2 regions of the Streptomyces pactum genome follow, and region 2 is predicted to be linked to the other one. Evidence: riboswitches for the same ligand, from Rfam matches in the RefSeq annotation. Region 2 holds a riboswitch; the other holds the start of a gene.
What was found. Region 2 has a riboswitch for glycine ahead of gcvT (glycine cleavage system aminomethyltransferase GcvT). Riboswitches for the same ligand answer to the same signal wherever they lie in the genome.

Region 1 (3,398 bases), 4.4 Mb from region 2:
GGGCAGCGTCTCCCCGGTCGCCGCGTCCAGCGCCTCGATGTCACCCTCGACGCCGAAGGCGTTCCACACGCCGCCGACCTGGGCGCGCGTGGTGGTCTCGTCGCAGGCGAACGACAGGTGGTCGGCGTCGACGAGCCGCAGGTTGACGCCGTTTACTCGGGCGGCGTGGACGACGTCGGCGGCCCGGCCGGGCACGCGGGCGGTGACCGTGTCGAAGTAGGCGCCGTGGACGATCTCGACGCCGCCGGCCGCCAGACCCGCCGCGGTGACCGTGGCGTACCGGTGGGTGCGCCGCGCGATGGCCCGCAGCCCCTCGGGACCGTGGTACACGGCGTACATGCCGGCCATGACGGCGAGGAGCACCTGCGCGGTGCAGATGTTGCTGGTGGCCTTCTCGCGGCGGATGTGCTGCTCGCGGGTCTGCAGCGCGAGGCGGTAGGCCTTGTTGCCGTCGGCGTCCACGGAGACGCCGACCAGGCGGCCGGGCAGGCTGCGCGCGAACTTCTCGTGCACCGCCATGTAGCCGGCGTGCGGCCCGCCGAAGCCCATCGGTACGCCGAAGCGCTGCGTCGTGCCGATGGCGATGTCGGCGCCCAGCTCGCCGGGCGAGGTGAGCAGGGTGAGCGCGAGCAGGTCGGCGGCGACGGTGACGAGGGCGCCGAGCTCGTGCGCCCGGTCGACGACCGGCTTGATGTCGCGTACGGCACCGGAGGCGCCCGGGTACTGGATCAGGACGCCGTTGATCTCCCGCTCGGCCACCTCGGCCGGGATGCCCTCGCTGAGGTCGGCGACGACGACCTCGACGCCGGTCGGCTCCGCGCGGGTCTGTATCACGGCGATGGTCTGCGGCAGGGCGTCCGCGTCGACCAGGAAGAGGCCCTTCTTGTTCTTGCCCATGCGCCGGGAGAGCGCCATGGCCTCGGCGGCCGCGGTGCCCTCGTCGAGCAGCGAGGCGCCGGAGGTCGGCAGGCCGGTGAGCTCGGCGACCATCGTCTGGAAGTTCAGCAGGGCCTCGAGGCGGCCCTGGGAGATCTCCGGCTGGTACGGCGTGTAGGCGGTGTACCAGGCCGGGTTCTCCATGACGTTGCGCAGGATGACCGGCGGCGTGAAGGTGCCGTAGTAGCCGAGGCCGATCATGGAGTCGAGAACCTGGTTGCGGTCGGCCAGGGAGCGCAGCTCGGCCAGCACCTCGGCCTCGGAGCGCGCGCCCGGCAGGTCCAGCGCGTCGGCGTTCTTGATCACATCCGGCACCGCGGCGGCCGTCAGTTCGTCGAGCGAACCGTAACCGACCTGCGCGAGCATCTTGGCCCGTGCCTCAGGGTCGGGGCCGATATGGCGCTGCTCGAAAGGCATTGCCTGTTCGAGTTCGGAGAGCGGGGTGCGATGGGCGGTCATTGCGGAGGCCTCCTGGTCTGACGACCTTCGAGGGGCACCACGGCGCGGGTACCCGTACGGCCTCCCCCTCTGTCATCTCAACCTGAGAGCTTCACCGGTCGGGCCCGAAGGCACTCCCGGCTTTCACCGTCGGTGAGAGCGGAAGCCGTCGACACCCGCCCTGCTTTCCAGAGTGACCTCGTCCGTGCGGTACGTGAGCCTGAGAGATTCCGGGGAGGATTTGCTCCTTCGGCGCCTCCGGTGGTGTCCGGAGGACTCTCCCGCGCGGGGTCAGCAGCCGTTTGCCAGCCTACCAGCGAGGTCACCGCACGGACTTCGAGTGGCCGACCGACCCTAAGTGCTCTTTTGTAGTACTACGGATGATTCCGGCGGCTGGTGGGTCGGCTGGTGCGCGACCCCAGTGCGACCAAGTGGAGGGCCTCGTGCGTACCGACATCGACCCGCGCAATCTGATCGGCCGCAAGGCGTTCGACCTCGACGGCACCCGGATCGGCACCGTCGACGAGGTCTATCTCGACGACGCCACCGGCGTCCCCGAGTGGGCGGCCATACGCACCGGCCTGTTCAGCCGGGACGCCTTCGTTCCCCTGGAGCCCAGCGAGCTGGTCGACGGCGCCCTGCGCGTGCCCTTCGAGCGGGCCCTGATCAAGGAGGCTCCCGACTTCGGCGTCGGCCGCCACCTCTCGCCGGAGCAGGAACTCCAGCTCTACCACCACTACGGTCTCGACGTGGCCGCTCCTCCCCCGGCCCCCGACCGCGACTTCGGCAAGCTGGCGGGCCAGGGCAAGGAGGAGAGCTGACGGCCCAGCCCGCTGCACCGGCCCCCGGCACCGGCCGCCGGGCCGGTGCGGCGGACGACGCCGCGGACGCGGGCCCCTGCCGCTCCGACCCTTCCTGAAGGGCAGAGCGGTCCCCTGCGCGCGGCGCTGTCGCCCGTCGTCCCTTCTCCGCCTCGTCCCCGCCTCACATCCGGACCCACTGGGCCCCGCTCGCCGCACCGGTCAGGTGCCACTGATCTCCGGCGACCCGATCCGCCGGCCAACTTCCTGGCCGGACGCAGGACCCGCCGCCCCCGCCCGGCCGGCCCCCGCGTCGGGCACCGGGCCGGTCCTGGGGCCGGTCTCCAGGCCGGTCTCCAGGCCGGTCTCCAGGCCGGTCTCCAGGCCGGTCTCCAGGCCGGTCTCCAGGCCGGTCTCCAGGCCGGTCTCGGCATCGAGACCCCCGCCGGCCTCGGCACCGGTCTCGACGCCGCCGGTCTCCGCACCGAGCCCCCGGCCGATCCCCACGTCGGACCCCGCGCCAAGACCCCGGTCGGCCTCGGCGGTCGCGGGACCGGTGGCTCCGGGTCTTCGCGGTACGGGCGGGACCAGCGGCAGCGGATCCGCCGGTGTCAGATCCGGGTCGTCCACCGGAAAGGTCCGCACCCGGCCGGTCTCCGAGTACGGCGTCTCGAACCGCACGGTGACCCGGCCCAGCCCGCTGCCCTGCACCCACCCGTGTCCGTACTGCGCGTGCCGCACGTCGTGCCCCGACGGCCACCCGCGCTCGGCGGGGGCCGGCCGGTCCTCCTGGACGGGCTCGACGTCGGGTTCCTCGACGAGGTCGTCGCCCCGGCCCCCCGCCGCCTGGGCGAACAGGTCCTCCTGCGTGTAGTCGGCGAGCCCGCTGACGCCGACCCCGAGCAGCCGCACGCCACCGGTGGTGTCCACGGAGTCCAGCAGCCGGGCAGCGGCCTCCCGCACCACCGCCGGGTCGTCCGTGGGCCCCCGCAGCGTCTCGGAGCGCGTCAGCGTGGAGAAGTCGTACCTGCGCACCTTGAGCACGATGGTCCGCCCGGACAGCCCGGAACCGCGCAGCCGCCGCACACACCGGTCGGCCAGCCGCCCGACTTCCACGCCGACCCGCACCCGGTCGTGGATGTCCACGTCGTAGGTGTCTTCGACGGACACCGACTTGGTCTCCCGCTCGGCCACCACGGGCCGTTCGTCGCGGGCCAGCGCCAT
Region 2 (3,398 bases):
CGTCGAGGCGCCGTCCTCGGCGCCCGACAGCCACTCGTGCTCCTTGCTGTAGCGAAGCTGCTGGGGGTTGCTCATGGCCTGAATTCTCCTGTACGCGGGAAAGTGCTGATGAACGGGGGGCCGCTGACACCGCGGTGAGCAGCGGGAAGGTGCGCGCGGTCACGGACGGCCGCGGCCGGTGTCCCTCTACTGTCTACTTCTGGCGCTTGTAGAACGGCAGCGCCACGACCTCGTACGGCTCGTGGCTGCCCCGGATGTCCACACCGACGCCCGCGGTGCCCGGCGCCGCGTGCGCGGGGTCGACGTACGCCATGGCGATCGGCTTGCCCAGCGTCGGGGACGGGGCGCCGGAGGTGACCTCGCCGATCACCTCCGTGCCGGCGACGACCCGGTACCCGGCGCGCGGCACCCGGCGGCCCTCGGCGACCAGGCCGACCAGGACGCGGGGAGGGTTCTGCTCGGCCCGGGAAGCGGCCTCGGTCAGCGCGGCGCGCCCGACGAAGTCACCCTCCTTCTCGAACTTCACCACCCGGCCGAGCCCGGCGTCGAAGGGCGTCAGCGCGGTCGTCAGCTCGTGCCCGTACAGCGGCATGCCCGCCTCCAGGCGGAGCGTGTCCCGGCAGGACAGGCCGCACGGGACCAGCCCGGCGCCCTCGCCCGCCTCGGTCAGCGCCCGCCACAGCTCCACGGCGTCCTCCGGCTTCACGAACAGCTCGAAGCCGTCCTCGCCGGTGTAGCCGGTGCGCGCGATGAGCGCCGGGACGCCGGCCACGGTGCCGGGCAGCCCGGCGTAGTACTTCAGGCCGTCCAGGTCGGCGTCGGTGAGGCTCTTCACGATGGCCGGGGACTCGGGGCCCTGCACGGCGAGCAGCGCGTACGCGTCGCGGTCGTCGCGGACCTCGGCGTCGAAGCCGGCGGCCCGCTCGGTCAGCGCGTCCAGCACCACCTGGGCGTTGGAGGCGTTGGCGACCACCATGTACTCGGTCTCGCCCAGGCGGTAGACGATCAGGTCGTCCAGGATGCCGCCGTCCTCGCGGCAGATCATGGTGTAGCGGGCGCGGCCCGGCTTCACGCTGCCGATGTTGCCGACCAGCGCGAAGTCCAGCAGCTCGGCGGCGCGCGGACCGGTGACGGTGATCTCGCCCATGTGCGAGAGGTCGAAGAGACCGGCCCGGGAGCGCACGGCGAGGTGCTCGTCCCGCTCGGAGCCGTAGCGCAGGGGCATGTCCCAGCCCGCGAAGTCGGTCATCGTCGCGCCCAGCGCGCGATGCGTGGCATCGAGCGCGGTACGGCGGAGTTCTGTACTGCTCATCGGTCGGTCGTCTCCCAGGACAGGACGTGGCGAGGTCGATCCTCCCCATCTGTCATCGAAACCTGAGAGGTTCGCCACGACCACCGGAGTACGGTGATCAGGACTTGCACCTTGGGTGGGGCAGCCCGTCGGAGGCGGCCCGCTTTTCAGATGTGCCTCGCCCGCGCGGTAACGGTGCCTGAGAGATTCAAGGGAGGGACTTGCTCCTTCGGCGCCCCGGCGACGGCCGGGGACTCTCCCGCGCGGATTCAAACGGCCGGTATGCAGTTGGCGCCGCCATCATTGCACGCCAGGCCGGTCCATGGCAGACCGTGATCTGTAACCGGCCTGTGGCAGTAAGCGCACGAAAACGCGAGACCTGCGCATTACCTTCTCTTTACACTCGACGGGGATGGGAACTCGTGAACCGCCCCAGGGGAGGACGATCACGGTGAACAGGACCACGGCGTACGCCACGAGCTCGGGTCTCGCGCTGACCAAGCAGCCGGTCGCCCCGGCACCTCAGGCGTGCGCCGAAATGCCCGCACCCGTCGTCCGCGACCTGCGGGACCGGGGCGGCCGCAGCCCGCACGCCCTGCTCTTCGGACCCCGGGACCTGGTGGTGATCACCGGCCTGCCCGGCAGCGGCAAGTCCACGCTGATGCGGCGCGCCGTGCGCGGACCGCGCATCGACTCACAGGACACCCGCGACCGCTGGGACCGCCGAATGCCGCGCTTCCTGCCGTACGGGCTCTACCGCCCCTTCGTCCGCCTCGCCCACTACGCCGGACTGCGCAGCGCGCTGCGCTCCGGCGAGGGGGTCGTCGTGCACGACTGCGGCACCCAGGCCTGGGTGCGCGGCTGGCTGGCTCGCGAGGCCCGCCGCCGGGACGGCATCCTGCACCTGCTGCTGCTCGACGTCGACCCCGACGAGGCCCTGGCCGGCCAGCGCGAGCGCGGCCGGGGCGTGTCGCGGTACGCCTTCCGGCGGCACCGCACGGCCAACACCCGCCTGCTGCGCGCGGTGACCGAGGGCACCCTGCCCGCCGGCTGCACCTCGGCGATCCTGCTGGACCGGGCGGCGGCGGACACGCTGCGCCGGATCGCCTTCACGGGGTGACGCACCCGGGGCGGCCCCGGGTCCCCGTCCGCGCCCCGGCGGGGACCCGGAACAGACCCTGGGGCCGCGGGGCCGAACGGGTTAGCCTTTTCAGCCACAGCAGCGGTACCAGGCAGGCGGTAGGCAGATGGACATCCCAGGGGACCTCCCGGCGGACTTCTCCGCCGGATTCCCGGCGCAGGCGCACCCCCACTCCCACGGCGGGTGGCCCGGCAACGAGCTGGAGGAGGTGCTGTCCGCCTCCCTCGGCGTGCCGGGTGCCGGCGGCCGGATCGTGGAGGTGCTCGGCCGCAGCTTCGTGTGGATACCGCTGCCGAACGGCGGCGGCCCGAACAGCGGCCCCCTCGACCTGCCCTCGCTGGAGATCGAGGGCCAGGCCTACGTGCCGGTGTTCAGCTCCGAGGAGCAGCTCCGCCAGGTCGCCGGCGCGCAGATGGCGTACACCGTCGCCCCCGCCGCGGAGTTCGCCCGCGGCCTGCCCCCGCAGATCGGCATCGCCGTGAACCCGGACGGCGTTCTCGGCGTCCCGCTGCCGCCGCCGGCCGTGGCCGAGCTGTGCCGGGCCGGCCGCACCCCGCTGGACGGTCCCGCGTCCGGCGGCCGGGTCCGCCTCTTCGAGCCGGACTGGCAGGACGACCCGGTGGAGTTCCTGGCCGCGGCCTCCGCCGAGTTCGCCGCCGTCGGCGTCGTCCGCACCGCCCGCCGCTGCCTCGCCGCCGTCGAGACCGCCGACCCCGTCATGTTCGTCGGCGTCGAACTCACCCACTGGGAGGGCGACGCCCGTGCCGTCCCCCTGGAGGCCCTTGGACGGGCCCTGGCCACAGCGCCCCTGAAGTGCCAGGTCAACCTCGTCCTGCTGGAGGCGGCCCAGGACCCGGTCTGCGACTGGATGCGCGCACGTGTCCGACCGTTCTACGACCGGGAGTCGTGAACGCCGCGGGGGAGACGTACGCACCGGGCACGGGCTGTGGGACATGCGGCTTGGCC

Region 1: another riboswitch for glycine. It lies ahead of gcvP (aminomethyl-transferring glycine dehydrogenase); the one in region 2 lies ahead of gcvT (glycine cleavage system aminomethyltransferase GcvT).

Annotation. Positions count from the first base shown of each region.
Region 1 covers NZ_CP019724.1:7,120,915-7,124,312, reverse strand. Annotated here, with positions in the region: gene gcvP (aminomethyl-transferring glycine dehydrogenase) at 1-1,395, opposite strand, end outside; glycine riboswitch at 1,573-1,668, opposite strand; gene B1H29_RS30740 (PRC-barrel domain-containing protein) at 1,818-2,195, shown strand; partial or broken gene B1H29_RS30735 (DNA polymerase IV) at 2,633-3,398, opposite strand, start outside.
Region 2 covers NZ_CP019724.1:2,754,264-2,757,661, reverse strand. Annotated here, with positions in the region: gene gcvH (glycine cleavage system protein GcvH) at 1-75, opposite strand, end outside; gene gcvT (glycine cleavage system aminomethyltransferase GcvT) at 194-1,312, opposite strand; glycine riboswitch at 1,352-1,468, opposite strand; glycine riboswitch at 1,469-1,563, opposite strand; gene B1H29_RS11260 (AAA family ATPase) at 1,743-2,411, shown strand; gene B1H29_RS11255 (enhanced serine sensitivity protein SseB) at 2,539-3,342, shown strand.